2 regions of the Arsenicicoccus sp. UBA7492 genome follow, and region 1 is predicted to be linked to the other one. Evidence: predicted binding sites of a transcription regulator. Region 1 holds the regulator's gene; the other holds the start of a gene.
What was found. The regulator HrcA, encoded in region 1, represses chaperone genes, less so after heat shock. The targets are predictions, from matches to a motif close to TTNGCACTCGNNNNNNNCGAGTGCNAA.
Positions count from the first base shown of each region.

Region 2: a site for HrcA is predicted at 8,707-8,733, ahead of groES (co-chaperone GroES). Genes of this name have one in related genera too.

Region 1 covers NZ_DLOE01000048.1:63,079-78,564, reverse strand. The annotation lists gene B4E97_RS14565 (PhoH family protein) at 1-332, opposite strand, end outside; gene B4E97_RS14560 (histidine triad nucleotide-binding protein) at 419-775, opposite strand; gene B4E97_RS14555 (Gmad2 immunoglobulin-like domain-containing protein) at 903-1,973, shown strand; gene B4E97_RS14550 (16S rRNA (uracil(1498)-N(3))-methyltransferase) at 2,412-3,152, opposite strand; gene dnaJ (molecular chaperone DnaJ) at 3,157-4,281, opposite strand; gene hrcA (heat-inducible transcriptional repressor HrcA) at 4,405-5,460, opposite strand; gene B4E97_RS14535 (DUF3097 domain-containing protein) at 5,647-6,567, shown strand; gene B4E97_RS14530 (NUDIX hydrolase) at 6,560-7,573, shown strand; gene B4E97_RS14525 (DHA2 family efflux MFS transporter permease subunit) at 7,614-9,062, opposite strand; gene B4E97_RS14520 (DUF4870 domain-containing protein) at 9,211-9,750, opposite strand; gene hemW (radical SAM family heme chaperone HemW) at 9,889-11,115, opposite strand; gene B4E97_RS14510 (M23 family metallopeptidase) at 11,194-11,850, shown strand; gene B4E97_RS14505 (YeiH family protein) at 11,930-13,027, opposite strand; gene B4E97_RS14500 (LysR family transcriptional regulator) at 13,112-14,008, shown strand; gene B4E97_RS14495 (GNAT family N-acetyltransferase) at 14,154-15,017, shown strand; gene B4E97_RS14490 (GNAT family N-acetyltransferase) at 15,058-15,486, shown strand, end outside.
Region 2 covers NZ_DLOE01000025.1:94,588-110,073, reverse strand. The annotation lists gene B4E97_RS07225 (GuaB3 family IMP dehydrogenase-related protein) at 1-287, opposite strand, end outside; gene guaB (IMP dehydrogenase) at 339-1,859, opposite strand; gene B4E97_RS07215 (hypothetical protein) at 1,930-3,060, opposite strand; gene shbA (RNA polymerase sigma factor ShbA) at 3,057-3,770, opposite strand; gene B4E97_RS07205 (response regulator transcription factor) at 3,903-4,502, opposite strand; gene B4E97_RS07200 (MerR family transcriptional regulator) at 4,715-5,698, opposite strand; gene B4E97_RS07195 (WhiB family transcriptional regulator) at 6,172-6,465, shown strand; gene groL (chaperonin GroEL) at 6,562-8,181, opposite strand; gene groES (co-chaperone GroES) at 8,272-8,565, opposite strand; gene B4E97_RS07180 (class I SAM-dependent methyltransferase) at 8,835-10,100, shown strand; gene B4E97_RS07175 (ribokinase) at 10,168-10,998, opposite strand; gene B4E97_RS07170 (glycoside hydrolase family 3 N-terminal domain-containing protein) at 11,067-12,425, shown strand; gene tsaD (tRNA (adenosine(37)-N6)-threonylcarbamoyltransferase complex transferase subunit TsaD) at 12,529-13,578, opposite strand; gene rimI (ribosomal protein S18-alanine N-acetyltransferase) at 13,575-14,063, opposite strand; gene tsaB (tRNA (adenosine(37)-N6)-threonylcarbamoyltransferase complex dimerization subunit type 1 TsaB) at 14,063-14,737, opposite strand; gene B4E97_RS07150 (MFS transporter) at 14,768-15,486, opposite strand, start outside.

The DNA of each region.
Region 1 (15,486 bases):
TCGGCGGGCCGCTCGACGGAGCGGTTGCGCAGCATAACGATCGAGCGTTCGACGGCGTCCCGGTTGATGGCGCCACCGGCCTCGACGACGACGAGGAGCTCGCCGACCAGCTCCTCGACCAGCGCGGCGTCGCTGGAGGGGCCGTCGAGGCGGAACTCGTTGCCGCGGACGTGGATGTCGAGCCGCGGGAACGCGCGCTCCATCGTGCGTAGCAGCTCGTCGTGCGGCCCCAGCAGCGAGATCATGGGGACCGACGCGGGTATGACGATCGCGTGGTGCGCGGCAGGGGCGGCACCAGGGCTCGGGGTGTCGGGTCGTGGGGTGTCTGTCATCGTCCCGTCAGTCTACGTGCCGGGTCCGACACACCCTGGGACACGTGGCCGGCCGGCCGAGGCTCTGCGTGTGTCGGCCGGGGGACTCAGCCGGGGGGCCACTGCAGCGCGCGGCCGCCCACGACGTGCAGGTGCAGGTGGTCGACGCTCTGCTGGGCGTCCTGGCCGGTGTTGGAGACGAGGCGGTAGCCGCGCTCGACCAGTCCCTGCTGCTCGGCGACCTGCCCTGCTGCCAGGACCACGTCGACCATCAGCTGGGGGTCGGCCTGGGCCGTCGCCACGGCGTTGGGGTGGTGCGCCTTGGGCACCACGAGCACGTGCGTGGGCGCCTGCGGCTGGATGTCGCGGAAGGCGAGCGTCGTCTCGGTCTCGTGCACGACGTCCCCCGGGATCTCCCCGGCGACGATCTTGCAGAACAGGCAGTCAGGGTCACGTGGGGTCATGCGGCCAGCCTAGCCAGGGACCCCCGCCCCGGCCGGGCGAGCATCCGTCGGCGGGGCGCCGTGGTGCGGGGCCCCGACGTGGGTGACACTGTGAGCAACCCCGTCGTCGTCAGCGAAGGAGCTCGACGTGACCAGCACGAGCACGACGTCCCGCCAGGTCCTGTCCACCATGTCCACGGCCGCGGTCGCCGCGTCGGTCGCCGTGGCACTGTCCGGGTGCGCGCAGCAGACCACCAGCTCGCAGGTGTCCCGAGCCGCCAGCGCCTCCAGCAGCGCGGGCTCCACGACGCCCGCGGCCTCCGGCACGTCCACCACCTCGTCCGCGACGCCGTCAGCCGGCACCGACGGGGCCGGCTCGGAGCAGGCCGGGACGCCCGCACCGGTCGACGCCACCACCGCCGGAGCCCCGTCGTCAGCCGCACCAGACGTCGCCGCCCGGTCCGTGGCACCGTCACGGGCTGCCCTGCCCGTCTACTTCCTGGGTCGGGACGGCACCCAGGTCCGCGAGGGCGGCGGTGCCGCGACGCCGCGGCTGCGCCTGTTCCGCGAGTTCGTGCCCGCGCAGCGATCGGGCTCGACCGAGCAGCGCGCCGAGACGGCCGCCAACGTCGCGATGCGCGAGGCCGGGTCGCGCGGCTACCTCAACGTGTGGGGCGAGCGCACCGTCACGGACGTCAAGGTGGGCGCGGGCGCGATCGACGTGACCCTCGACGGACCGACCCGCACGGTCGACGACGCCACCGCGCGCATCGGCACGGCATCCGTCGTGTGGACGGTGACCGCCGCCACGGGCAAGAACCTCCCGGTCCGGTTCCGCTCCCCCGACGGCCGGGTGCTCGGGACCCTCCCCACCAGCAAGACCTACTCCCGGTCGGCCGGGGTCGCCCAGACCAGCGAGCTGGCGGCGGTGTGGATCGACTCCCCCGGCGCGGGCGCGGCGCTCAAGGCGGGACCGGTCGTGGCGACCGGGCAGGCGTGCGCCTTCGAGGGCTCGGTGTCCTACTCCCTCACGCGCGCCGGCAAGGCGGTCCGCTCGGGCCACACCACCGCCTCCATCGCGTGTCCGACGCGCGGCACCTGGCGCGTCGACCTCGGCCGGCTCGCGGCCGGCAGCTACCAGCTCCAGGTGTGGGCGCCCAGCCCCGCCGACGGCCAGCGCGACCTCGGCCGAGCCACCCGCACCTTCACCGTCCGCTGACCTACCTCAGGTAGTCACATCAGCCCGACTTCGCACGCCGGGCGGATGTGACGAGACCAGGCTGGTGTGACGAACCCAGGCGGATGCGGCGACGCCAGACGGGCCGTGCCGACCTCGGTCAACACGGACGCATTCACGACCGGGTGGACTCCACCACCCATGACCGTGGCCGAACCCACCCGATACCTCACCGCCACCCGACGCGTGAGGATCGGGTGGACTCCACCACCCATGACCGTGGCCGAACCCACCCGATACCTCGCCGCCACCCACGCGTGAGGATCGGGTGGACTCCACCACCCATGACGGTGGCCGAACCCACCCGCCCACGCCGCGCGGGCGTGTCGGCATACCGGCGGTCGGCGATCTCCGGGATCAGCCTGAGTTGGACACATCGACCTGCCGTGCGAGCCCAGGCGGATGACCACCTGAGGTAGGTCACCAGCGGGCGCGTGCGAGGAGCACCGCGAGGGCGGCCGGGCCGGCGCTGGAAGACCGCAGCACGTGCGGCCCCAGCCGTATGACGCGCGCCCCGGCCTCCTCGAACGCCGCCAGCTCGTCGGCGGAGATCCCGCCCTCGGGGCCGACCACGACCATCACCTCACCGGACGAGGGCAGCTCCACGTCGTTGACCGACGTCGTCGCGTCCTCGTGCAGCACCAGCGCCAGCGAGGTGGAGGCCAGCCGTGCAGCCAGCTGCTTGCTCGTGACGTGCTGGGCGACGACCGGGGTGCGGTGCCGTCGGGACTGCTTGGTGGCCGCGGTCACGACCTGCTCCCACTTGCGGTGGGCCTTGGCAGCCCGGTCGCCGCGCCACTGCACGATCGACCGCGCGGCACCCCACGGCACGACCTCGTCGACGCCGAGCTCGGTCGCCGACTCCACCGCCTGCTCGTCGCGATCGCCCTTGGCCAGCGCCTGCACCAGGACGAAGCGCGGCGTGGGGGCGTCAGGACGGCATACGGTCTCGACGCTCACCGTGATCTCTCCCGGCGCGACCGAGGAGACCGACCCGGCCACCTCGGCCCCGCTCCCGTCGGACAGCAGCACGGGCTCGCCGGGTTGCAGGCGCAACGACCCGGAGGCGTGCCGCCCCTCGGCGCCGTCCACGAGCACGGACGACCCTGGCGTCACGGACCCGAGCGACCCGGCGGGCAGGAGGAACAGCGGCGCCGTCATCGGCTCAGCGGAAGGCGTCGCGGAGCTTGCCGAGCAGCCCCTTGTCGAGGGAGGTGACGTGGGCGTCGGGGTTCTCCTCGCCGCGCAGCTCGGAGAGCTCGCGCAGGAGCTCCTCCTGGCGGGAGTCGAGGCGGGTGGGCGTGGTGACGTTGAGGTGCACGACCAGGTCGCCGCGACCGCCGCCCCGCAGGTGGGTCACGCCGAGGTCGTCGAGCGTGACGGTGTCGGCGGACTGCGTCCCCCGCCGCACGTGCACGTCGTGGGCGCCGTCGAAGGTGTCCAGCGTGATCGTCGAGCCGAGGGCCGCGGCCGTCATCGGCACGTCGAGGGTGCAGTGCAGGTCGTCGCCGTTGCGCTGGAAGGTCGGGTGCGGCGTCACGACGATCTCGACGTAGACGTCGCCGGGCTGGCCGCCGCCCGGGCCGACCTCGCCCTCGCCACGCAGCTGGATCCGCGTGCCGGTGTCGACGCCGGCCGGGACCTTGATGGAGACGGACCGGCGGGTGCGCACGCGCCCCTCCCCCGAGCACTCGAAGCAGGGGTTGGGGATCACCGTGCCGTAGCCCTGGCACACGCCGCAGGGGCGCGAGGTCATGATCTGGCCGAGGAAGCTGCGCTGGACCTGCTGGACCTCGCCGCGGCCCTGGCAGGAGGAGCAGGTCTGCGGGGACGTGCCGGGCTGGCAGCCGTCGCCGTGGCAGGTGCCGCACTCGACGGCCGTGTCGAGGGTGAGCTCGTGGGTGTCGCCGAAGACCGCGGTGCGCAGGTCGACGTCCGCCCGCACGAGCGCGTCCTGGCCGCGTCGCACGCGCGAGCGGGGTCCACGACCGCCCGCGCCACCCGCCCCCGCGCCGAAGAACTGGTCCATGATGTCGCTGAACGTGAAGCCCTGGCCGAAGCCCGCCGCACCGGCGCTGGCGTAGGGGTCCGCGCCCATGTCGTAGGCCTGCTTCTTGGCGGGGTCGCCGAGCACGTCGTAGGCCTGCGAGACCCGCTTGAACTCCTCCTCGGCCTCGGGGCCGGGGTTGACGTCCGGGTGCAGCTTGCGCGCGAGCCGGCGGTAGGCCTTCTTGATCTCTTCGGCGCTGGCGCCGCGCTCGATCCCGAGGGCTGCGTAGTAGTCGTTCACGAAAGTCCTTGCCTGACGGAGTGGTTGGCGAGAGTGACGTGGGGTGCTGGGGCGATCGGGGGGACGGGGACGACGGGGCGGGCCGAGCCGGCCGGGTGCGCCGCACCCGCCGACGCCCGGTGGCTAGCCACCGAGGGACCGGGAGACGAATGCCGCAACCGCCCGCACCGCCGCCATCGTCGTGGGGTAGTCCATGCGGGTGGGGCCGAGGACCCCGAGCCCGGCGACGAGGTCCGGCCCCGCACCGTATCCGGTCGACACGACCGAGGTGGACACCAGACCGGCGTGCGAGAGCTCGCTGCCGATGCGCACCGAGACGAGGTCCGAGTCGGCCACGGCGGGGCGGGCCGGGTCGTCGTGCATGGCGTCGATCAGGCCGAGCAGCACGACGTGCTCCTCGAGCGCCTCGAGGACCGGGCGCAGCGACGTCGGGAAGTCTTCGGAGCGGCGGGCGAGGTTACTGGTGCCGGCGAGCACCACCCGCTCCTCGCGCTCCTCCACGACGATCTCGGCCAGCGCCGTGGTGACGGCCTCGACGGCCGGGCGGTCGGCCACCTCGAAGCCCTGGGACAGCCCGGCGAGCGCGGGCGCCACCTCCGGGAACGGGCGGCCCGCGGCGAGGCCGTTGAGCCGTCCGCGCAGGTCGAAGACGAGGCGCTCGCCGTCCACGTCGCCGAGGTCGCGGCCGGCGTCGACGACGCGCTGCTCCACCCGACCCGTCGTCACGATGAGCACGACCATCAGCCGCGGCCCACCGATGGGGACCAGCTCGACGTGCCGCACGGACGACCGGGTGAGCGAGGGGTACTGCATCACCGCGACCTGGTGGGTAAGGCTGGCGAGCAGCCGCACGGTGCGGTCGACGATGTCGTCGAGGTCGACCGACCCCGCGAGGAACTCGGCGATGGCCGCGCGCTCGGGCGGCGACATCGGCTTGATCTCGGACAGCTGGTCGACGAAGAGCCGGTAGCCCGCGTCGGTGGGGATGCGGCCCGCGCTCGTGTGCGGGGCGCAGATCAGGCCCTCCTCCTCGAGCGCGGCCATGTCGTTGCGGACCGTCGCCGCGCTGACGCCGAGCTGGTGCCGGTCGAGCAGCGCCTTGGAGCCGACGGGCTCGGAGGTCGCGACGTAGTCCTGCACGATGGCCCGCAGGACCTGCAGGCGGCGTCCGTCGCTCATCGTCGACCTCCTCACGTTCGCTGGTTGGCACTCGGGTGGGGCGAGTGCCAATTCTACGCCGGGTGGCGCGCCACGACGAACTCCGCCGGTCCTCGGGCTAGCCTTCAGCACCGTCCGACGACCGCGTCGGGGCGGGTCTCGAGCACGACCCGTCGCGCCAGCAACAGGCAGAAGCAGGAGGCCCCCGTGGCGGACCGATACGGCACCGACGTCCTCTCGGGCGACTGGAAGGCTCCCCGCCGTGGGCGCTCGGAGGCGGTCCCCGCCACCCGTGGCCTGGTCGTCGAGGACGTCGAGTCCGGCTGGGTCGGCGCCGTGGTGCGGGTCGAGAAGGCCGGTGGCGTCCACGTCGTCCACCTGGAGGACCGCAAGGGCCGCACCCGGGGCTTCGAGATGGGCCCCGGCTTCTGGGTCGACGGGCGCCCGGTCACGCTGGTCCCCGACAAGAGCGGCAGCAACGCCCGCCTCGCCGAGGCCCGCCAGGCCTCCTCGCGCACGGCCTCCGGATCCGTCGCCGTCGCCGGCGCCCCCGCCCGCGTCGCCACCGGGTCGCGCATCTTCGTCGAAGGCCGCCACGACGCCGAGCTGGTGGAGAAGGTCTGGGGCGACGACCTGCGCATCGAGGGCGTGGTCGTGGAGATGCTCGACGGCGTCGACGACCTGGCCGCGGTCATCAAGGACTTCGCCCCCGACCGTGACCGTCGCATGGGCGTCCTCGTGGACCACCTCGTGCCCGGCACCAAGGAGGCGCGCATCGTCGAGGAGGCCCGCCGGGTCCCCGGCTACTCGCGGTTCGTCAAGGTCCTCGGGCACCCCTACGTCGACGTGTGGCAGTCGGTGCGCCCCGAGCGGCTCGGCCTGGAGCAGTGGCCCGTCATCCCCCGTGGCACCTCCTGGAAGCACGGGATCTGCGCGCACCTCGGCTGGCCGCACCGTTCCCAGGCGGACATCGCGCGGGCGTGGAAGCAGATCCTGGGTACGGTGCGCACGTACGCCGATCTGGAGCCGACCCTGCTGGCCAGCGTCGAGGAGCTGATCGACTTCGTCACCGTCCCGCTCGACGACGACCAGCACGCGAGCGGCCAGCAGGAGGTCACGCGTGGGTGAGGAGCAGGAGCAGCTCGCCGTCGAGCTGGTCGCCGTCGTGGTGGCCGTCGTGTCCGGGCGACCGCGCGTCCTCACGGCTCCCCCGCCGGCCCCCGGCATACCCGCCCTCCCGGCCGGCCCCCTCGAGGCCGGTCAGCCGTCCCTGCAGGCCGGCCTGCGCTCCTGGGTCGCCTCGCAGACCGGCAGACAGCTCGGGTATGTCGAGCAGCTGTACACCTTCGCCGACCACGACCGCGGGCTCGACGACACGAGTGGCCGCCGGATCTCCATCTCCTACCTCGGCCTGACGACCGCCGGAGCCGAGGGCGCCGCAGCGACCGAGGGAGGCGACGCGGCCACGGGGTCCGCTCCGTCCATGACGTCCACGACGTCCATGACGTCCGAGGAGACCGACTGGTACGACGCCTACGCGCTGCTGCCGTGGGAGGACCAGCGGGACGGCACCCGCCTCGTCGACGAGGTGATCGCCCCGCAGCTGACGCACTGGGTCGGCGCCGCCGGATCACCCGCCGACCGCACGGCCCGGCGGCACCGCTGCGACCTGACCTTCGGCCGCGGCGGCCACGCCTGGCTGCCCGACCTGGCGCTGCAGCGCTACGAGCTGCTCTACGAGGTCGGCCTGGTCCCGGAGGCGCGCGGCGCCTGGCGGCTGCCGGACGACGACCTGGTGCCCGGGGAGCGGATGATCGGCGACCACCGCCGCATCCTGGCGACGGGCCTCGCACGGCTGCGGGCCAAGATCCAGTACCGCCCGGTGGTGTTCGAGCTCATGCCACCCGAGTTCACCCTCGGCGAGCTGCAGTCGTGCGTCGAGGCGCTCGCGGGCCAGGCGCTGCACAAGCAGAACTTCCGCCGCCTCGTCGAGCAGCAGGCCCTGGTCGAGGAGACCGGGTCGGTGTCCTCGGGCACGGGCGGTCGGCCGGCGCGCCTCTACCGCTTCCGCCGCTCGGTGCTCGACGAGCGGCAGGTCGCGGGCACCAAGCTGCCGGCCCTGCGCACCCGCTGAGCGCGTCGGCTGTCGCGGCCGTTTGCCGTGCTCGCGACCCCTATGGCCGCGGGGTGCGGACCAGGGTCGCCGCCCCGAGCGCCAGCACGGCCAGCACCGCGCCGACCGCGAAGCCGCCCTGGACGCCGCTCATCAGGGCGTCGTTCGCGAACGCACCACCGCTGCTGGCACGCGCGGTCATGAAGGCCATGACGGCCACCGTCGTCGCGGTGCCCGCCGCGGCCCCGACCTGCTGCAGCGAGCCGAGGATCGCCGAGCCGTGGGGATACAGGTGCGGGGGCAGGACGCCGAGCGACGCCGTGAACACGGGGGTGAAGACCAGCGCCAGCGAGACGCTGATGAGGACGTGCAGGACGAGGACGCCCCAGGGCGCCACGACGGGTGCGAGCAGCGCGAGCATGACCAGCCCCGCGACCAGGCCGGCGGCGCCGGGGACGACGAGCCGGGGGGCGCCATACCGGTCGTAGGCCTTGCCCACCTGCGGGCCGAGCAGGCCCATCGCCAGGCCGCCCGGGATCATCAGCAGACCGGTGGACAGCGAGGACATCCCGCGCACCTCCTGCAGATAGATGGGGAGCAGGATCACGGTGCCCATCAGGCCCATGAAGCAGAGCACCATGAGGACCAGGCCGATGGTGAAGGTGCGGTGGGACAGGGTGCGCAGGTCGAGCAGGGGCGTGCCGTTGCGCTGCAGGGCGAGCTGGCGTCGCGTGAACACGGCCATGGCGACGAGACCGACGACCACGAACACCCACGGCGGCAGGCCCGAGGACGCCCCGCCGTGGGACGCGCCCTCGCCGAAACCGCTGAGGCCGTAGACGAGGCCGCCGAAGCCGACGGCGGACAGCGCGAGGCTCGGCAGGTCGAGGTCGCTGTGCCCCGGCTCGGCGAGGTCCACCAGGGAGCGGAGCCCGACGACCAGGGCACCGATGGCGATCGGCAGCACGACGGCAAAGATCAGCCGCCACGAGCCCAGCTGCAGCAGCACCCCCGAGACCGCCGGCCCCATGGCGGGCGCCACCGAGATGACGAGCGTGACGTTGCCCATGACCTTGCCGCGCTCGTGGGCGGGCACGAGGTTCATCAGCGTGGTCATCAGCAGCGGCATCATGATCGCGGTGCCGCAGGCCTGCACGACGCGCCCGCCGATCAGCACCGCGAAGGTGGGTGCCACCAAGCAGGCGGCGGTCCCGATCGAGAACAGCACCATCGCCAGGGCGAAGGTCCGCCGGGTCGCGAGCCGCTCCATGAGCCAGCCCGACGCGGGGATGACCACGGCCATGGTCAGCATGAACACCGTCGACAGCCACTGGGCGGTGGACGCGGTCACGTCGAACTCCCGCATGAGGCGCGGGATCGCGTTGGTCATGATCGTCTCGTTGAGGATCACGACGAAGGTCGCGAGGACCAGCACGGTGAGGATCGTGCGGGTTCGGGAGCGGTCCACGTCGGGCAGTGGTGTCGCCTGGACGGGGGCGTCGGGATGCATGCGGGGTCTCCGGTCGTATGACGTGCGGTGGGGGCAACCCGGAGCAGCGTCGGACGGGGTGCTCCTCCATGGTCGCTCACCGCGCCGGCCCGTCCAACTCCATTGCCGGGCCGCTGCCTCAGCCCGACGACCGCACCAGGGTGCGCTGCTACGTGATGATGCGCCAGGTGAAGGGGTAGCTGTAGGGCTCGCCCGCCGACACCTTGATCGCCGCCAGCCCGTGGACGACCAGGGCCGCCAGCGGCAGGAGCCCGGCCAGCCAGATCGTGACGAAGCCGACCAGCACGATCATGAGCGGCAGCGAGATCAGGACCACGGCCACCGTGGCGATCCAGACGGTGATCTGGAAGTTCAGCGCATCGATCGAGTGCTCCCGGACCGCGCGGCTGCGCCCGCCCCCGACGAGCAGGACGATCACGGGGCCGAAGAACGTGAGGCCACCGAGCAGCACCGAGGCGATGGGCGACCAGTGCGCCGCGCAGACCAGCTGCCGCTCGTACTCGGGGTTGAGCGGGGCGGCGTTGCCGTGGACGGACTGTCCCTGCTGGTAGCCGCCCTGCTGGTAGCCACTCTGCTGGTAGCCACTCTGCTGGTAGCCACCCTGCGGGCTCGCGCCCTGACCGGTCGACCCGGCCTGCGGGTAGCTCGGGATCTCGCGGTCGTTGCGGAACTGGTCGTCGGTGCTCATGGTCCCCTCCGTGTGGTTCGTGGTCGGCGCGGCGACGTGCCGCTCGACCCTTCGGACTCCAGTCTGCCCAGGTCGGATCCCTCGAGGACCTCAGAACCAACCCTGATCCGACCCTGATCAGACCCTGGCCGGGGCAGGTCAGACGCCGAGGAGCCGCCGCACCACGGTGTCCGCCAGCAGGCGTCCGCGCAGCGTGAGCACCAGGTGGCGGTCCCGCAGCGCCGCGCCCCCGTCGACGAGGCTGTCGGCGATCAGTCCCGCCACGGCCTCCTGGCCGGTCTCGTCCAGGTCGTCGATGGGCAGCCCGTCCACGAGCCGTATGCCGAGCAGCACCCGCTCGTCGTACTGCTGCTCGGCGCTGAGGAGCTCGCGCGCCGCCGCCGGGGACTGGCCGCCGTTGAGGCGCGACGCATAGGCGCTCGGGTGCTTGACGTTCCACCAGCGGACGCCGCCGACGTGGCTGTGCGCGCCGGGGCCGGCGCCCCACCAGTCGCCGTCGCTCCAGTAGCCGATGTTGTGGCGGCACCGGTGCTCCTCGCCGCGGGCCCAGTTCGACACCTCGTACCACCCGTACCCCGCCGCCCGCAGGAGGCCGTCGGCCAGCTCGTACTTGTCGGCCTCGTCGTCGTCGCTCGGCAGCGCGACCTCGCCGCGCCGCACCTGGGCACCCATCTTGGTGCCCTCCTCCACGACCAGGGCGTAGGCCGAGACGTGGTCGGGCTCCAGCGCGATCGCGGTCTCCAGCGACGTGCGCCAGTCCTCGAGCGACTCGCCGGGGGTGCCGTAGATGAGGTCGAGCGAGACGTCGAGCCCGTGCGCGCGGGCGGCCTTGACCGCACGCTCCACGTTGAGGGGGTCGTGGGTGCGGTCGAGGGTGCGCAGGACGTGCGGGACGGCGGACTGCATGCCGAGGCTGACGCGCGAGAAGCCGCGAGCGGCGATCCAGTCCAGGTAGTGCTCGTCGACGGTGTCGGGGTTGGCCTCGGTCGTGATCTCGACGTCGCCGGTGTAGCCGAAGCGCTCGCCGATCCCCTCGACGATCCGGGCCAGGTCCTCGGCCGCGAGCATGGTTGGGGTGCCCCCGCCGACGAACACCGTCTCGACGGCCGGCGCGTCCTCGCCCAGCACCCGCCTGGCGAGGTCCAGCTCGGCCAGGACGGTGTCGGCGTAGGACCCGACGCTCGCCCCCGGCGTGCCGAGCTCGGTCAGGGTGTAGGTGTTGAAGTCGCAGTAGCCGCAACGGACTCGGCAGAACGGCACATGCACGTAGATGCCGAACGGGCCCAGCCCCAGACGGTCCAGCGCGGTGCTCGGGAGCGTTCCGTCGGAGGGGGCGGGCAGTCCTTCGGGCAGGGCGCTCGGCATACGGCCCATTGTGTATGACGACCGCGCCCGCCCCCGTCAGGCGACCGCCAGGTGGCGCGGCTGTGCCAGGCTCGACGCGTGGACCTCGACGGCGCATCCGCAGCGACGACCGTGCTCGACCTCCCCGTGCGGGGTCGGTGGCTCGTGCAGAACAGCCCGGCCGACCGGGTGCCGAGCCACGGGACCCAGGCGTTCGGCTCGTCCCACGCGATCGACCTCGTCCCGGTCGACGCGCGCGGACGCTCGGGGCCGTGGAGCTGGCGCACGGCCCTGGCGACGGAGCGGCCCGAGGTCTTCCACGGGTTCGGCGCCGCCGTCATGGCCCCGGTCGACGGGACCGTCGTCGATGTGCACGACGGCGAACCCGACCACGAGGCGCGGCGATCGCAGCTGCTGCTGGTGGGCTACCTGCTGACGCAGGGCCGGCGCGTGCGGGCGGGCGCCGCCGGGATCGCCGGCAACCACGTGGTGCTGGCGCTCGGCGACGGCGGCCCGGTCGTGCTCCTGGCGCACCTGCGGCGCGGGTCGATCCGGGTGGCGGCGGGTGACCCGGTGCGCGCCGGCGACGTCCTGGCGCAGTGCGGCAACTCCGGCAACAGCACCCAGCCGCACCTGCACCTGCAGGTCAGCTCGTCGACGCGCTGGGAGCAGGCGCGGGGCCTGCCCATGGCCTTCCGCCACCCCGTCGACGGTCGTCCGTGGCTGCCCCGCAACGGCGACATCATCGACGCCTGACCTCCCCCGTCCGTCGAGCCGTGAGAGGGCACGAACGGCTCCTCCCCCCTCACCGCGAGCAACCACCTGGCGCCACCGGTCAGGTGGCGAGGGTGACGCCGGCGAGGCAGACCAGCGCCACCGTCGCCGTCGACAGCGCCGCCAGGACGAACGGCCGGACGCCCACCTGGCGCACGAGGCCGAGCCGGACGCCGCAGCCGAGGGCGAACATCGCCGCCGTCAGCAGGACCGTCTGCAACTGGCGAGCACCGTCGAGCACGGGCGCCGGCAGTGGCAGGAAGGACCGCACGAGCACCATCGCCACGAACCCCAGGACGAACACCGGCACCAGCGGCGGCAGCCGTCCCCCGTCAGCGCGTCCGCCTGCGGCCGCCAGGGCCCGGCGTCGCCGCCAGGAGATGGTCGCCATGACGGGCGCGAGCATGAGCACGCGGGTGAGCTTGACGATGACGGCGGCCGCGAGCGCGCCTCCCCCGATGGCGCCGCCCGCCGCCACGACCTGGGCGACCTCGTGGATCGAGCCGCCGGCCCACAGACCCCCGGCATACGGGCCCATCCCGAGGGCGGTGACGACCAGCGGCGCGACGGGGATCATCAGGGTGCCGCAGACGACGACCAGGGCGACGGCGGTCGCGACGTCCTCCTCCTCGGCGTCCACGACCCCGTCGACGGCGGCCACGGCCGCGGCGCCGCAGATCGAGAAGCCGCAGGCCACCAGCAGGGTGAGGCCCGCGGGGACCCCCAGCAGGCGCCCGTAGGCCAGCGTCGACGCGATCCCCAGCCCCACCACGGCCACGACGACGGCAATCATCCCCCAGCCGAGCCCGAGGACCTGACCCAGGACGACCTGCAGCCCGAGCAGCACGATCCCGGCGCGCAGCAGCGGCTTGGCCGCGACGGCGAGGCCGGGCGCGAGCGCGGTGGGCAGCGGCCAGGCGTTGGCGAGCACGGCGCCGAGCAGGATCGCGACGAGGAGCGGGGACACCACGGGCACGAGGTGGTTGACCAGCAGGGCGAGGATCACCACGACGGAGCACAGGGCGAGCCCGGGCACGGGGCCCGTGCGGAGGACACGTGGTGCGCGCCGGGCGGGGTGAGGGCGGCGTGCGTGTCGGGCGGGGATGACCGCAGGGGTGGCGCGGCCGGCAGGGGTGGCGCGGCCGGCAGCGGTGGTCATGCTGCCAGCCTGGCCGGGCGGACGGGTGAGCGGCAGCCCCCAGTCCTGCACCCCGTCATATCAATGTGATATGACGACAGGGTGATGCCCGACCTCAAGGCCCTGGAGCTGCTGGTCGCCGTGCACGACGAGGGCAGCCTCGGCGCCGGCGCCCGCGCGATCGGCATGGCCCAGCCCAACGCGTCGCGCCTGGTGGGGCGGCTCGAGCGCGACCTGCAGCAGCGGGTCGTCGTCCGCCGGCCGCAGGGCGCCCAGCTCACCCCCGCGGGGGTCATGCTCGTCGAGCATGCCCGCGAGATCCTCGCGTCCACGCATCGGCTCGAGAAGGCCATCGAGGCGTTGCAGGGGCAGAGCATCCCCGAGCTGCGCATCGCCGCGTCGCTGACCGTGGCCGAGCACCTGGCACCCACCTGGCTCACCGAGCTGCGGCGTCACCACCCGAGGCTGCTGGCGGGCATGACGGTGGCCAACTCCACGGTGGTGATCGACCAGGTCCGCCGGGGTGCAGTCGAGCTGGGCTTCGTGGAGGGCCCGGAGCCGCCCCACGACCTGCCCAGCACCGTGGTGGCCCGCGACGAGCTCGCCCTCGTCATCGGCCTGGACCACCCGTGGATGGAGCGCACCTCCCCCGTCGGCGCCGCCGAGCTCGCGGGCACCCCGCTCGTCACCCGGGAGCGCGGCTCGGGCACCCGCGAGGCGCTCGACGCGGCCCTCTCACCGCTGGAGCCCTGCGGCCCGGCCCTGGAGCTGTCCAGCAACGCCGCGGTCCGGGCCAGCGCCGTGACCGGCACCGCTCCCGCCGTCCTCAGCCTGCTGGCGGTCGCCGACGCCGTGCACGACGGTCACCTCGCGGTCGTGCCGACCGAGGGCTTCACCCTCGAGCGACAGCTCCGGGCCGTATGGCGCCGCGACCCGCTGCGAGGCGCCGCCGCCGACCTCGTGTCGATCGCCGCCCGGACCGGGCGCGCACCACTCCCCTGATCCCACCCTGACCTGGCGCGCGCCACTCCCCTGACCCCACCCCGTCCCAACCTGACCTGACCCGCCCCGCCCCGATCGCGCCTCGTGCCGTCTCATGCGCCTGAGGGTTCCGACCCCGCCTGGGTCGACCTGAGAGGCTGGGCCCATGGCGCACACGAGCCCCATCACGGTCCGCATCACCAGGGACCCCGACGAGTTCCTTCGCGACGCCGGGGACTTCATGGAGTCCGAGCCCGTCATCCACTCGATCCTGGCGAGCAACGTGCTCATCGCGCGGCGCCACCCGGGCCGGATCCCCGACCCGTGGTGGATCGAGCTGCGGCGCGGCGGACGGATCGTCGGGGTGTCCATGCACACGCCGCCCTACCCGCCGCACCTCCCGCTGTCCTCGCCGCTGTTGGCCGTCAGCGTCGCCCGTGAGCTCGCGGCGCGGGGACGTCCCGTGGACGGCGTCGGCGGCCTGCGCGAGGGGGCGTTCGCCTTCAGCGACTGGTGGTGCGCCGACCAGGACCTCGACGCCGACGTGGTGATGGACCTGGGGATGTACGACCTGCCCCGGCCGCCGCACCTGCCCTTCACCGTCCCGGGACGGCTGCGGCCCGCCATACCCGCCGATCTCGACCTGGTCCGCGGCTGGCTGCAGGACTTCCACCGCGAGGCCCACGGGCCGAGCGAGCCGCCACCCCCCGACCCCTCCCCGCACGTCCTCGAGGGACGCACGGCCCTGTGGGAGGTCGACGGGCGGCCGGTGTCCATGTGCTACGCGACCGAGCCGTCCGGTGGGGTCACCCGCATCAGCGGCGCCTGGACCCCGCCCGCGGACCGGGGCCACGGCTACGCGAGCGCCGTCGTCGCCGCCTGGTCGCGGCACCAGCAGGAGCACGGCCACCGCTGCATGCTGCTCACCGACCTGGCCAACCCCACCAGCAACGGGATCTACCACGCGCTCGGCTACCGCCGGATCGGCGAGACCGTCACCCTCGCCTTCACGAGCGAGCGGTCCGGCTGAGGGTGGGCGCCGGCTCGCCGCGCGTGACACAGTGACCCTCATGCAGCGGGGTACGGCGAGGGGCATCACGGTGGCGCGGACCACCGCCGGTCGCGACTTCCAGCAGGTGTCGGCCCCTCGCGTCGCCGCCGCCCCCGTCATCCACTCGGTCGTCGCCACGACGCTCGCCCACGCGCTGGAGTCCCCCGCGGACTACCCCGGCTCCCAGTGGTACTGGGCCAAGCGGGACGGCCGCGTCACCGCCCTCGCGATGCACACCCCACCGCGCCCCTTCCACGTGGCGACGGTCGACACCCACGTCGCGCGAGCCATCGCCCGGCGCGTGCTGGCCGACGGGCTGCACGTCGAGCGCGTGGGCGGGCTGGTCACGGGCGCGCTGGCCTTCGCCGAGACGATCGCCTTCGAGTCCGGCGGTCACATCCGCGTGGTGCGGCGCGAGGGCATGCACGACCTCCCCCGCCCGCCGCGC
Region 2 (15,486 bases), on a different contig from region 1:
GCGATCTCGTCGAGGAGGGGCTGCGGGTCGGCATACCGGGTCCACAGGCCCTCGAGGTCGAGGACACCGAGACCACCCAGCCGACCGAAGGCGATCGCCGAGGCCGGCGAGACGACGGAGTCCATCGGCGCGGCCATGATCGGCAGGTCGAAGTGGTAGGCGTCGATCTGCCACGACACCGACACCTCCTCGGGGTCGCGGGTGCGCCGCGAGGGCACGATCGCGATGTCGTCGAAGGTGTAGGCCTGGCGGGCGCGCTTGCCCCGTCCGATCTCGATCTCGGTCACGTCTGGTGCCTGTCTGTGGGGTGGAGGGTGGGTGCGTGGGGCCGCGGCGCGTCAGCGACCGGAGTAGTTGGGCGCCTCGGCGATCATCTGCACGTCGTGCGGGTGGCTCTCCTTGAGCCCCGCCGACGTGATGCGCACGAACTGCCCCTTGGCCTGGAGGTCGGGCACGGTGCGGGCCCCGACGTAGAACATCGACTGGTGCAGTCCGCCCACGAGCTGGTGGGCGACGGCCTGCAGGGTGCCGCGATAGGCGACCTTGCCCTCGATCCCCTCGGGGACCAGCTGGTCGTCGCTGGTGACGTCGGCCTGGAAGTAGCGGTCCTTGGAGTAGGACTTCTTGGTGCGCGAGCTCATGGCGCCGAGCGAGCCCATGCCGCGGTAGGCCTTGAACTGCTTGCCGTTGACAAAGATGAGCTCGCCCGGGCTCTCCTCGCAGCCGGCGAGCAGCGACCCGACCATGACCGAGCTGGCGCCCGCGACCAGGGCCTTGGCGATGTCGCCGGAGTACTGCAGGCCGCCGTCCGCGATGACGGGGACATCGGCCGCCGCGGCCGCCTGCGCCGCCTCGTAGACCGCGGTGAGCTGCGGGACGCCCACGCCGGCGACGATGCGGGTCGTGCAGATGGATCCCGGTCCGACACCCACCTTGACGGCGTCGACGCCGGCCTCGACCATCGCGGCCGCGCCGGCGCGGGTGGCGACGTTGCCGCCGATGATCTGGACGTGGCGGGTGGCGCTGTCGGCCTTGAGCCGCTTGATCATGTCGATGAGCAGGCGAGCGTGGCCGTGCGCGGTGTCGACGACGAGCACGTCGACCCCCGCCTCGATCAGCGTGGTCGCGCGCTCCCAGGACTCGCCGAAGTAACCGACGGCCGCCCCGACCAGCAGTCGTCCGTGGGCGTCGTTGCTGGCGAGGGGGTACTGCTCGGACTTGACGAAGTCCTTGACCGTGATCAGCCCGGCGAGCCGGCCCTGGTCGTCGACCAGCGGCAGCCGCTCGCGCTTGTGCTGGCGCAGGAGGCCGGTGGCGTCCTCGCGCGAGATGTCGACGGGCGCGGTGATGAGCGGCATCGGTGACATGACGTCGCGCACCAGCGTCGTGGTCCACTCGGCGACGGGCGTGAAGCGAAGGTCGCGGTTGGTGCAGATGCCGAGCAGGGTGCGGTCCTCGCCGACGACCGGGAGCCCGGACACGCGATACTCCCCACAGATCTGGTCGAGCTCCTCGAGGGTCGCGTCGGGGCCGATCGTCACGGGGTTGCTGATGCGCCCGGTCTGGGTGCGCTTGACCAGGTCGACCTGGTAGGCCTGGTCCTCGATCGACAGGTTGCGGTGCAGGATGCCGAGGCCTCCCTGGCGGGCCATCGCGATGGCCATGCGGGCCTCGGTCACGGTGTCCATCGCCGCCGAGACCAGCGGGATGCGGATGGACAGCTCGCGGGTCAGGCGGGTCGTGGTGTCGACCTCGCTGGGGATGACGTCGGTCTCCCCGGGCAGGAGGAGCACGTCGTCATAGGTGAGCCCCAGGGTGGCGAACTTGTCGGGCACGGCGCGGGTCTCCTCGAGGCTCATGCCACAAGTCTATCGGCGGGGACGCCGTGGCTCGTATGCCGACAGCCCGGCGCCTCCCCGCGTCACCGACTCAGGGCTGGTCGCCGCTCTGGCCGCCCGACGGCGCACCCGTCAGGCTCGTCGACCGGTCGAGGGCCGGTGTGCGCTGCTGCGTGGTGCCGAAGGTGCGGGTGCGGCCGGAGGCCGGTGTGCGCGACTCGACACGCGGCGTCCCCGTGCCAGTCACGGACGGCGTCGGGTTCGGCGGTCGCAGCGGGAGGCTCGTCGAGGGGGCGCTCGGAGACGTGGGCGACGTGGTGGGAGACGTGGGCCGGGTGGTCGGCGTCGTCGGCCGCGTGGTCGGTGTGGTCGGCTGCGTGGGTTGGGTCGTCGGGCGCGGCGACGACGGGCTGGGGCTCTGGCTCGGCGACGACGGGGTCGTCGTCGGCGTCGGCGTGCTCGTCGGCGAGGTGCTCGGTGACGAGGAGGGGCGCGTGGTGACGGGGCCCGCCGCGGACGACCCGGTGCCCGACCGGTCGGGCGAGCGGGTCCCGGGACGCGTGGGCGACGCGGACGCCGCAGCGGTGCGCGGCGGATCCGCCAGCACCAGGCCGTCGTCGCCGGACCCGGACCCCGACAGGTCCTGGCGCACCGCGGCGAGCAGCGCGTGGTCGCCCTCGCCGAGGAGCGACGGGTCACGGCGGACCTGGTCCTCGACGAGGCTCAGGACGGCGGCGGCGGCGTCGCGGTCGCCGGCCTTGAGCCGCTGCGAGGCGAGGTTGAGGGCCGTGCGCACGGAGTGACCGTCCGGGCCGTGGCTCGTGGCGTCGGCGGTGGCGAGCACGGCAGCGTCCGCGGGCCGGGGGGCCGCCACGCCCTTCTCGACGCCGCGCTCGACCTTGCTGACGAAGCCGGCCAGGCCGCCCTCGCTCGCCGCGGCGGCGACGGTGACGCCCGACAGGACGACGGCGGCGACGCTGGCCGCGACACCCGCCCGCGTGACGATGACGGTGCGCCTGGAGGGGAGCGGTCGGGGCGCGCCCTCGGCCAGGTCCTCGGGCAGGTCCTGGTCGATCTCGGTGGCCCAGCCCTCGAGCATGGCCAGGACGGGGTCGTCGTGCTCGACGGTCTCGCGACGGTCGGCGATCTGCTGCACGAGCTCGTCGTCGTCGCGCACGAGGCGCAGCGAGGGCTGGGGCGTGCCGTCGGGTCGGTGGTTCATCGGGATCCTCCCCCGCCGGCCGGGCCGGCCATCATGGCGCGCAGCCGGGTGAGGGCGCGGTGCTGGGCGACGCGCACCGCTCCCGGGGTCATGTCGAGGGAGGCGGCGACCTCGTCGGCGGTCATGCCCACCGCGACGCGCAGGGTCAGGATCTCGCGCTGGGTCTCCCCCAGCCGGTCGAGCATGGCCCAGGTGTCGGAGGAGCGCTCCGCCGCGATGACCGTGTCGAGCGGGTCGGCGTCCAGGTCGATCTCGTCGGGGAGCTCGTCGGTCGGCTCGGGTCCGCGCAGGCTCGACCGCATGGCGTCGGCGACCTTGTTGGAGGCGATGCCGTAGACGAAGGCCTCGAAGGGGGCACCACGGTCCTCGTAGCGCGGCAGCGATCGGAGCACGGCGACACACACCTCCTGAGCTGCGTCATCGGCGGCCTGCACACCGGCGGGGAGACCCCCGAGGCGCGCGCGGCAGTAGCGGAAGGCGATGCGTCGGACGTCGGTCAGCAGCGCCTGCAGAGCGGCGGGCTCGCCCTGGGCGGCAGCCGACACGACGTCGGCCGAGCGCATGGCTGGACCCGTGGGTGACATCGGTGCGGCGACCCCGGACGTTACGTCCTCGGTGGGCCGGTTTGCGCCGGGTCCCCGGCCGCGGTCGGCGGGGTCGGCTCCGTAGACGTGAAGGTGCCGCTGATCACGGGCGTCGGGGACGCTCATCGGCACCTCCTCGGGGAGCGACGACCGGCCCCTCGTCGGGCGGGTCGTGGACACGGCGAAGGCCGCCTCACGGCGTGCCTGTTCCCTCAGAGTAGCCGCCTGGCCCTGCCCAGAGCCACCCAGCGCGTCAGGTCAGCTGATCAGGCCGGTGCGGTAGGCGATGGCGACCGCGTGAGCACGGTCCGAGGCGTCCAGCTTGCGGAAGAGTCGTCGGGCGTGGGTCTTGATCGTGTCCTCGGTGAGGTACAGCTCGGCGCCGATCTCGGCGTTGCTGTGCCCCTGGCTCATCCCGCGCAGCACCTCGAGCTCGCGGGCGGTGAGGGTCGCCGTCACCCCGGGGCGCCCGGCCCCGCCCGATCGCGGCATCGCCTCACCGATGAAGGGCGCGAGCGCGACGGCCAGCTCCTCGCGGGTGGAGTCCTTCATGACATAGCCCTTGGCGCCGTAGGCCAGGGCCCGCGCCACACCGTCGATGTCCTCGGCCAGCGTCATCATCATGATCTGCGCGCTGGGGCGCAGGGCGAGCAGCCGCTTGACGGCGTCCAGTCCCCCCATGCCGGGCATGCGCAGGTCCGTGAGCGTCAGCGCCGGCTGCTCCGTGGCGTACTTGGCCAAGAGCTCCTCGCCGGAGGAGGCACCGCAGACCCGGGTCACGCCGGGCAGCGAGCCGATCCGGCGCATCATCACCTCGCGGGTGAGTGGCGCGTCGTCGCACACCATCACGGTCGTCATCCCTGCCTCCGGTCGGGTCAAGTCAATTACCAAGAGTTATCTTGGCTCACAAAAGCGTCCAGGTGCAGGTAAATCACCGAACCGGTCGCAACGTCCCCCCAGAGAACCGACACTACCCATGCAGCCCAGAAGCGTGACCGCGAGCGACTGCCCGTCCCCCGCATGCGTGCCGCCGATGTCGGTGCGCACACCGGCCATCACGCTCAGCAAGGTCACCCCGACGGGGCGCAGCACTTGCCCTCGACCGCCCGCACGACGTCGGCCATGGTGGCCTCCTGCCCCGGCCAGTGCAGCCAGCCCTCGCCCCAGTAGACCTGGTCGCCCGACCGCGCGGACTGCCGCAGCCGGCCGGCCACCTGGGCGGCGACCGCACCCTCCCCGACGTAGACGACCAGCACCCCCTCGATCCCCTCACCCAGGACGCGGGCGGCCCTGCTGGCCGACCCCTCCAGCGAGAGGTCGCTCACGGCGATGGACCGCTCGGCCAGGGCGGCGCGCAGCAGGAGGCGGGCGGCGGGGTCGTCGAGGCCGGGCAGGGACACGACGTGCACCGGGCGGAGGTTGCGAGGGCTGCGTCGGAGCCGTATGTCGCCGACCGCCCCCGCCGTGGCGGAGGCCAGCATGGCGTCCGCACGCCCCTGGGCGACCGGCGCCAGCATCCAGGCCGCGTTGCGCGCGGGCAGCACCCGCTCGTCCCACGTGCGGGCGGCCCCGAGGTCGCGTTGCGCGAGGCGCAGGAGCGCCGTGCTGCCCTGCGCGTCGCCGTTGCCCAAGGTCCCCAGCAGGGTCATGACGGGAGCCGCCACCTCGCCCACCTGGGCGCCGCGGCCGAGGTAGCCGCCCCGCAGCGCGGTCGCGTCGCTGCGCCCGGAGACCAGGGACACCTCCCCCTCCCCGGGGTGCGTGGGGTTCGAGCTGGCGGCCAGCTCCTCCGTCGTGGCGTCCAGGGCGCGACGGGCGGCGTCCCGCGAGGTCAGGCCGGACTGGGTCAGGGCGCGCATGAAGCGCAGGCGCGCCACGTCGGTCTCGGAGTAGCGACGGTGCAGACCCGACCGGTGACCGGACGGCTCGAGGCCGTAGCGCCGGGCCCAGGTGCGCAGGGTGGACGGGGCCACCCCGACCATCTCGGCCACCACGGCCACCGTCAGGCTCTCGAACCCGCTGGGACGCCGAGGTGCGCCGGTGCTAGCAGCCATGTCCATGTACCCATCCTCGTCGCCGAACGGGGCCGTCCGATCCGCCGTCACGCTGACCGACCCCTGTCGACCTGTCAACCAGGTGCAACGATCCCCAGGGTCGCCCCCGACCGCGGGCGGCCACCGGCTGGTCACCTCGACTCCACCCGACCGGCACGAAATTGACACTGCGTTGCCACGATTTCACATTGTGTGTCGAATATTTATCCGGTCGGGCCCACCGGATGCCCAAGGGGCGAGAAGGCGACGTGGATTACGCCTGCCGCATCTTGCCGCAGGCGCATTCACGCAGGTACGGTCTGTCGCAGCAGCACGCCCCCGCCACCACGCGACGTCGCTGGCTAGGGCTCATGGGTCACCTCAGGTTACTCGTGAGTATGTCATACGTTTGATCATTATGCGAAGTGCTTGCATCGTGTGACTTGCGTGACATCCTCGGTCATCGTCGCCGCATCTCTGCACAGGAGCACACCATGGCCGAGATCAGCCGCCTCCCGGGACCCGTCGCCGATCAGTGGGACTGGCAGCTGCAGGGATCATGCCGCCGGGAGAACCCCGACGTGTTCTTCCACCCCGAGGGCGAGCGTGGCCCCGCCCGGCGCAACCGGGACGGCGCGGCCAAGGCGGTCTGCATCGCCTGCCCCGTCCTGGGCCAGTGTCGCGAGCACGCCCTGCGGGTGCGCGAGCCCTACGGCGTCTGGGGCGGCATGACCGAGGACGAGCGCGAGTCGCACTACGCCGCCAGCACCGCGATCGCGATCGCCTGACCCCCCTCACCACGCGCGAAGGCCGCCCACCCCGATCGGGGCGGGCGGCCTTCGCGGCATACGGCCTGGCGTGAGGTCAGGTCGCGTCGGGTCAGGTCAGTGACCGTGCCCGTGGCCGTGACCACCGGCGGGAGCGGCAGGCTCCTCCTCGGGCTTCTCGACCACGAGGGTGTCGGTCGTCAGGACCATCGAGGCGATGGACGCGGCGTTGCGCAGGGCGGAACGCGTGACCTTGACCGGGTCGATGACGCCGGCCTTGACCAGGTCGACGTACTCCCCCGTCGCGGCGTCGAGCCCGTTGCCCGGCTCCAGCTCGGCGACCTTGGAGACGGCGACGTAGCCCTCGAGCCCGGCGTTCTCGGCGATCCAGCGCAGCGGCTCGGCCGCGGCCTTGCGCACGATGTTGGCGCCGGTCAGCTCGTCGCCCTCCAGGTGGAGGTCGTCGAGAGCGCGGACCGCGTGGACGAGGGCGGAGCCGCCACCGGCGACGATGCCCTCCTCGATCGCGGCGCGCGTCGCGGAGATCGCGTCCTCGATGCGGTGCTTCTTCTCCTTGAGCTCGACCTCGGTGTGGGCACCCACCTTGATGACGCAGACGCCACCGGCGAGCTTGGCGAGACGCTCCTGGAGCTTCTCGCGGTCCCAGTCGGAGTCGGTGCGCTCGATCTCGGCCTTGATCTCGGAGACGCGGCCGTCGACCGCGCCGGCGTCGCCGGCGCCGTCGATGATCGTGGTGTCGTCCTTGGAGACGACCACGCGGCGGGCCTGGCCGAGGACCTCGAGGCCGACCTGGTCGAGCTTGAGGCCGACCTCCTCGGCGACGACCTGGCCACCGGTGAGGACGGCGATGTCGGCGAGCATGGCCTTGCGGCGGTCGCCGAAGCCCGGCGCCTTGACGGCCACGACGTTGAAGGTGCCGCGGATCTTGTTGACCACCAGGGTGGACAGCGCCTCGCCGTCGACGTCCTCGGCGATGATCAGCAGCGGCTTGCCGGCCTGCACGACCTTCTCGAGGAGCGGCAGGACGTCGGCGATGGCCGAGATCTTGCCCTGGTTGACGAGCACGTAGGCGTCCTCGAGGACGGCCTCCATGCGCTCCGGGTCGGAGACGAAGTAGGGGGAGATGTAGCCCTTGTCGAACTGCATGCCCTCGGTGAACTCCAGCTCGGTGCTAGCGGTGGAGGACTCCTCGACGGTGATGACGCCGTCCTTGCCGACCTTGTCGAAGGCCTCGGCGATCTGCGTGCCGACCTCCTCGTTCTGCGCGGAGAGCGAGGCGACCGCGGCGATCTCGGACTTGCCGGAGACCTCGCGGGCGTTGGCGAGCAGGCGCTCGGACACGGCGTCGACGGCCTGGTCCATGCCGCGCTTGACACCGGCCGGGGCGGCCCCGGCGGCGACGTTGCGCAGGCCCTCCTTGACCATGGCCTGCGCGAGGACGGTCGCGGTGGTGGTGCCGTCACCGGCGATGTCGTTGGTCTTGGTGGCGACCTCCTTGGCGAGCTGCGCGCCGAGGTTCTCGTAGGGGTCGTCCAGCTCGACCTCACGGGCGATGGTCACGCCGTCGTTGGTGATGGTGGGGGCGCCCCACTTCTTGTCGATCACGACGTTGCGGCCCTTGGGGCCGAGCGTGACCTTCACCGCGTTGGCGAGGGCGTCGACACCGCGCTCCAGGGACTTGCGCGCGTCGTCGTTGAACTCAAGCGTCTTGGCCATGAGCTTCCTTGTCTGTCTAGAGGTATGACGAGAGCCCCGCCCCCAGCCGCGAAGGCTCGGGCCGGGGCTCCCAGAGAAATCGGTGCTGCGTCAGCCGACGATCGCGAGGACGTCGCGGGCGCTCAGGATCAGGAGCTCCTCGCCGCCGTACTTGACCTCGGTGCCGCCGTACTTGGAGTAGATGACCTTGTCGCCGACGGCGACGTCGACGGGGACGCGGTTGCCCTTGTCGTCGATGCGACCGGGACCCACGGCGAGGACCTCGCCCTCCTGGGGCTTCTCCTTGGCCGTGTCCGGGATGACGAGACCGGACGCCGTGGTCTGCTCGGCCTCGACGGCCTTGACGACGATGCGGTCCTCGAGCGGCTTGATGGAAACCGACACTGTGGTGACCTCCCCTTCGGGAATGTCGAGAGTGGACAGATGATGGACTCCGGCGCGTGGTGGTGCGTCCGGGTCGCCGTCGCGGGGGTCGACCCTTAGCACTTGCCTGCCGAGAGTGCTAACCCACAATCTAGGAAGCCGCTGGCACTCGGTCAAGTCGAGTGCCAGCGCGGCGCGGACCTACCCCCGGCGGTCACGTCGACCGGCCGTCGTTCCCCAGGCGGCTGTGACCGAGGCCGGTCGATCTGGCGGTGGGAGAGGATGGCGCCATGGATCTCGCCACCACCCGTGCGCTCACCTCCCCCGAGGGGCTCGCCCTCCTCCGGGGACTGCCGGTGTATGACGAGGCCCGCTCGCTCGCCACGTCCTCCGCCCTGCGCCGCGAGGGGCACTCCCCCGAGCTCGTCGCGGCGGTGCTCACCCAGAGCCGGCTGCGCCAGCGCGGCCGCGCCAAGCTGGGAGACGCCGTCGACCGGCTCCTGCTCACCCCCGACGGCCTGGAGCAGGCGACCCGCCCCGTCGTGGCGCAGCAGCACGCCGAGCGCCTGGCGGCGGCCGGGGTCCGCACCGTCCACGACCTGGGGTGCGGCCTCGGTCTGGACGCCGCCGCCATGGCGCACGCCGGGCTCGAGGTCCTCGCCGTGGACGCCGACCCCGTCACCGCCGAGCTCGCCGCGCACAACCTCGCCGGCGTGGTCAGGCCCCCGGCCGCCCCTGCCCCGCAGGTGCGGTGCGCCCGCGCGGAGGAGGTGGCCGACTCCCTGGTCGGCGCGGACCGGCATACGGCCGTCTGGCTCGACCCGGCCCGGCGCACCCCCGGGGTCGCCGACGCGACCGGACGCACCCGCAGGACCTTCCGCCTGGACGACCTGGCCCCGTCGTGGGAGCTCGTGCAGGACCTCGCCGGCCGGGTCGAGGCAGCCGGGGCCAAGCTGTCACCCGCGTTCCCGCACGCGGCCCGCCCCGACGGGACCGAGGCGCAGTGGGTCTCGTGGCGCGGCGAGGTCGTGGAGTGCGTCCTGTGGTGGGGCTCGGCGGTCCGGTCCGCCGGACGCTCCGCGCTGGTCCTCGACGGCGACACGGAGACGCCGTGGTCCGCGCACCTGGTCACCGAGGCCGACGTGCCCACGGACCGCCCCGCGCCGGGGAGCGACCGGGGCGACCTGCTGCACGAGCCCGACCGGGCCGTGATCCGCGCCGGGCTGGTGGGCGCCCTCGAGGCCCTCACGGGTGGGGCCGAGCTGGACGGCGGCGTGGGCTACGTGCGGTCGGCGGACCGGGGACCGGTGGCGGTGCCGTGGGCCCGGGCCTACCGCATCCTCGACGAGATCCCGTTGCAGGACAAGGCGATCCGCGCGTGGTGCCGCGAGCGCTCGATCGGTGACCTGACGCTCAAGAAGCGCGGGGTGGACCTCGACCCGGATCGCCTGCGGCGCTCCCTCAAGCTCAAGGGCACCGGACGCGCCATCCTGGTCCTCACCCGCCAGACGGGCCGGCAGGTCGCCCTGCACGTCGTCCCGATCGACGCCGGCTGAGGCTGCACGGCCGTCCGGCCCTGGGCGGCGGTGCTGGGCGGTGCTGGGCGGTGCTGGGCTCGACCGCTCAGAGCAGCGCGTCGCGCTGGGCGCCCCGGTGCCGCACCGCGTCGGCGCCCGCCCGCAGCGCGCCGGCCACCGCCTCCTCGTGCGTCGCCCCCAGGGCCAGGTGCGCGGCCAGCGCCCCGCAGAACGCGTCCCCCGCGCCGGTCGTGTCCACCACGTCCTCCGGCGGGACCGGTGTGGCGGGGTGCTCGACGCCCATCCAGGACGCCCCGGCCGCGCCGAAGGTCACGAGCAGCGACGCTGGGAAGGCCCCGTCGTCGGCCAGCTCCAGCGCCTCGTGCTCGTTGACGACCAGCGGGTCCGCCACCTCCACGACGTCCACCGGCAGGTGGTGGTAGGGCGCGGCGTTGACCACCACCCGGATGTCCCTGGTCGAGACCCGCTGCACCGCCGCCGCCACCGTCTCGATCGGCACCTCGAGGCTCACCAGCAGCACGTCGCCCGCCGCCATCGTGTCGAGCACCCCCATGTGGTGCGGCAGCAGCTCGGCGTTGGCGCCGGGGCTGACGACGATGACGTTCTCTCCCTCGAGGTCCACGGTGATGAACGCGTGACCGGTCGGCTCTCCCTCCACGACGCGGACGTGGGAGACGTCGATCATCCTGTCCTGCAGTCGATCTCGGTATGCCGCGCCCGCCTCGTCCCCACCGATGGCCGCGACCATGACGACCTCCGCACCCGTCGCCGCCGCCGCAATCGCCTGGTTGCCGCCCTTGCCGCCAGCCGTGCGCCGGGTCGACCCGCCGACGATCGTCTCGCCGGGCCGGGGCAGGCGGTGCACGGTGGTGGTGAGGTCGACGTTGAGGGACCCGAGGACGTAGACGCGGCTCATGCGCCCCATCCTGCCGCCACCCAAGCACGCCGCGCGTGCCAGCCCCTCCCCGGGTACCGTCGGACCTGATGCCCCCGCACGTCACCCGCACCCCCGCCCTCCTCCTGGCCGCTGCCCTCACCGTCACGGCCGGCTGCGCCACCCCACCCACCGCGCAGGGTCCGACCGGCGCGTCCACGGACGGCGCCGGAGCCGGTCCCGGGCGATCCAGCACCCCGACCGCCACCGGCTCGACCCGCGGGGGTGACGTTCCTTCGTTCGACGTCACCGGCCTGCCGCGTCGCGCGGCCTCCTCGTCGGGCTCCGCGACCACCGCACCCGGCGCCCCGGCAGCACCGGCGCCGGCCCCGGCCGCGGGCGGTTCCCGGCATACGGCCCAGGCCTCCTGCGCCGCCGGCATCGTCGACGGGCTCACCCCGGAGCAGCGGGTGGGGCAGCTCGTCATGGTCGGGGTCACCCGGGGGCGCGAGGACGACGCCCGCCGCGTGATCGCGGGGCAGGCGATCGGCAACGCCTTCTTCATCGGCGGGTGGCGGGACCGTGGGCAGGTCGCCGAGGTGAGCCGCCGCCTCCAGGCGGCGGCGGACCGGGCCGGCCACGAGCTCGACCTGCTCGTCGCCGCCGACCAGGAGGGTGGTCAGGTCCAGCAGCTCAAGGGCTCCGGCTTCCGACGCCTGCCGTCCGCGGTGGAGCAGGCCGCGCTGCCGCCGGACGACCTGCGCGCTCTGGCCACCGACGCCGGGCGCGAGCTGCGCGCCGCCGGCGTCAACCTCAACCTGGCCCCCGTCGCGGACACCGTCTCGCCGGAGCTCGGCCGCGCCAACGCGCCCATCGGCGGCCTGTCGAGGCAGTACGCCACCGAGCCCGGGGCCGTGTCGCCCCCGGTGGCGGCCGTGATCGCGGGGCTGCACGCCGCCGGCGTCGGCGCCACGCTCAAGCACTTCCCGGGGCTCGGGCGGGTCCGCGCCAACACCGACCACTCGGCCACCGGCATCGATGACACCCAGACGACGGCGGACGACGGCTACCTGCAGCCGTTCGCCGACGGGATCGCCGCCGGGGCGGACGTGGTGATGATGTCGACCGCGCGCTACCGCAGGATCGACCCGACCACCCAGGCGGCCTTCTCCCGCCCCGTGGTGACCGGGGTGCTGCGCGAGCGGCTGGGCTACGACGGGGTGGTGGCGACCGACGACCTCGGTGGCGCGGAGGCCATCCAGCACATCCCGACCGGCGAGCGGGCGGTGCGCTTCGTCCGCGCGGGCGGCGACGTCGCCGTCACCGGGATCGCCCTGGACGGCCGCGTCATGTCGCGCGCGCTGCTGGCGGAGAGTCGGCGGGACCCGGCCTTCGCGGCGCTCGTGCACCGTGCGGCCGAGCGGGTCGTGGAGCTCAAGGTGCAGCGCGGCCTCGCCCGCTGCGAGTAGGTGCGACGACGCCGAGAACGCCGCCGACGACGCCGGCGCCGGCCCGGTCAGCCTGACGCAGTCATCCTGACGCGGTCAGCCAGACGCGATCTGGCCGAGACGGTCAGGCCGAGACGACCGTCACCGGCATCGACGAGTCGGCCGGCAGGCCCAGCTCGGACGGCTCCCGACCGCGCATCACCATCTGCGCGCCGAGGGCCGCGACCATGGCGCCGTTGTCCGTGCACAGCCCCGGCCTCGGCACGCGCAGCGTCACCCCGGCGGCGTCGCACCGTTCCTGGGCGAGGGCCCGCAGCCGCGAGTTGGCCGCCACGCCGCCGCCCACGACGAGGTCGTCGACGCCGTTCTCGCGGCACGCGAGCAGCGCCTTGCGGGTCAGCACGTCGACCACGGCCTCCTGGAAGCTCGCGGCCACGTCCGCGACGGGCACGTGCTCCCCCGCGTCCTGCTTGGCCCGCACCCAGCGGGAGACGGCGGTCTTGAGCCCCGAGAAGGAGTAGTCGAAGCGGTGCCGCTCCATGTCCTTGCCCGCGGTCAGGCCGCGCGGGAAGTCGATCACCACCTGGCCCTCGCGGGCGGCACGGTCGATGTGCGGCCCGCCCGGGAAGCCGAGCCCGAGCACGCGCGCGACCTTGTCGAAGGCCTCGCCCGCCGCGTCGTCGATGGTCTGCCCCAGGTGACGGACGTCGTGGGTGATGTCGGGGACGAGCAGCAGGTTGGAGTGCCCGCCGGACACGAGCAGCGCCAGGGTCGGCTCGGGCAGGGGACCGTGCTGCAGGGTGTCGACGGCCACGTGCGACGCGAGGTGGTTGACGCCGTAGAGCGGCTTCCCGAGCGCCACGGCGAGCGACTTGGCCGCGGCCACGCCCACCAGCAGCGCACCGGCCAGGCCCGGTCCGGACGTCACGGCGATGGCGTCGAGGTCGGCCAGGCGCACCCCGGCCTCGCGGCAGGCGCGCTCGGTGGTGGGGACCATGGCCTCGAGGTGGGCCCGGGACGCGACCTCGGGCACCACGCCGCCGAAGCGGGCGTGCTCGTCGACGCTGCTCGCGATCGCGTCGACGAGCAGCGTGCCGCCGCGCACGATCCCGACGCCGGTCTCGTCGCACGAGGTCTCGATGCCGAGGACGAGTGGCTCGTCGGTGCGGGTCATGCGGGCTCTCCCTGGGTGGCGGGGTGATCAGGTCGTGTGCCGGGAAGGTGCCGCCGCATCACGAGGGCGTCCACCCCTCCGGGCTGGTAGTAGCGCCGCCGCACGCTGATGGTCTCGAACCCGTTGCGGTCGTAGAGCGCTCGGGCAGCGGTGTTGTCGGCGCGGACCTCCAGCAGGAGCGCCTCGGCGCCTCGTGCGTGGGCCCGGTCGACGAGCTCGTCGAGCATCCGCCGGCCCAGGCCGAGGCCGCGGGCGTCGGGCGTCACGGCGACCGTCATGACGTCCGCCACGTCACCGGCGGCGTCGATCCCGGCATACGCGAGGACACCCCCACGAGAGAGGTCGTCCCAGACGACGTAGTCGCGCCGGGGGCGCTCGGCGAGCTCGGCCCACCAGGTCTGCTCGGTCCACGCGTCGTCGGCGAAGGCCTCGCGCTCCAGCGCGGCGAGGCGGGGGATGTCGGTCCAGCGCAGCTCGCGCAGCATCAGACCACCGTGACGGGGGCGACGGAGGGGACGGCGTCGGGGCGCCGGAGATAGAGCGGGGTGGTGTCGGCGAGGGACTCGCCTCGGGCGAGCCGCTGCACGGCCAGGTCGGCGAGCCACCCGGCGGAGACGTCGAGGGGCGCGCCGTCGGCCGCGGGCCCCAGCAGGTCGGGATAGAGGGCCGGACCTCGTCCGACGACGGGCCGGCCGTCGAGCAGCGGGGCGAGGTCGGCGGGACGGCGCACGTCCGGGGCGGTCTCGGCCACGGGCAGGCCCTCCTCGATGCGGTAGCCGGCCCAGTAGACCTCCTTGCGGCGGGCGTCGGTGGCCACGACGAACCGCTCCGCGCCGGCGAGCGCCCCGCGCCCCGCCTCGTGGGCCAGGGCGTCCAGGGAGCACAGGCCGTGGACCGGGACGGCCCGGGCGAGGGCGAAGGTCCGCGCGGTCACGATCCCGACGCGCAGCCCGGTGAAGGGGCCGGGTCCGGTGCCGGTCACGACCGCGTCGACGTCGGCTGCGGCGATGCCGGCCTGCCGCAGGACCTCCACGATGCCGGGGGCCACGAGCTCCCCGTGCGCCCGCGCGTCGAGGACGCTGCTCTCGGCGACCACGCGGGTGCCGTCGTGCAGCGCCACGGTGATGGCGGTGGTGGAGGTGTCGATGGCGAGCAGCACGCCCGCCAGTCTATCGCCGCGCCGGCGCGGTCAGCCGGCGTCGTTGGTGACCCGGGCCGCGGCCACGGGCAGGGCGCGACCGAGGACCGGGGCGAGGGCCACCCCGGCCAGCGCGACCACCGTGAGCGCCACCCACACCGGCAGCGGCCCCCGGGCGAGGAGCCAGGAGAAACCCACCGGCCCGATGATGGACGCGACGTTCCAGGACAGCTGGTAGGCGGCGAGGTAGCGCCCCCGCAGGTGCTCGGGGCGGCTGTCCACCGCGACGGTCGTGAGGACCGGGCCGCCGAGCAGCTCCCCGACGGTGTAGACGGCGGCCGCCACGAGCACCCCGGTCACCGCGACGGCGACCGGCAGCATCCCGGCCGCAGCCATGAGCACGAATCCCGCTGCGAACGCGAGGTTCCCGGCGGCGACGACCCGGTGCCGACGGTGCCCGGTCATGGACCGCACGGCCAGCCCCTGCCCGAACCCGACCATGACGGTGTTGAGCGTGAAGATCGCGCCGGTCACCCAGCCTGGCAGGTCGAGGATCTCGACGGCGTAGACGGGCATGGCGTAGTTGAGCGCCAGGCACGCGAGCGCGTAGCCGGTGTTGGCGACGATGAGGGCGTGGAAGGGCTTGTCGCGCAGCACGATCGACAGCCCGGCCAAGGCGCCCGACCGCTCGCCCGCCGCGTGCGCATCGGCGTCCCCGGCCGGCTGCGCACCGCCGGGACCCCGGTCGTGGGCCGGGACGGCGAGGAGCA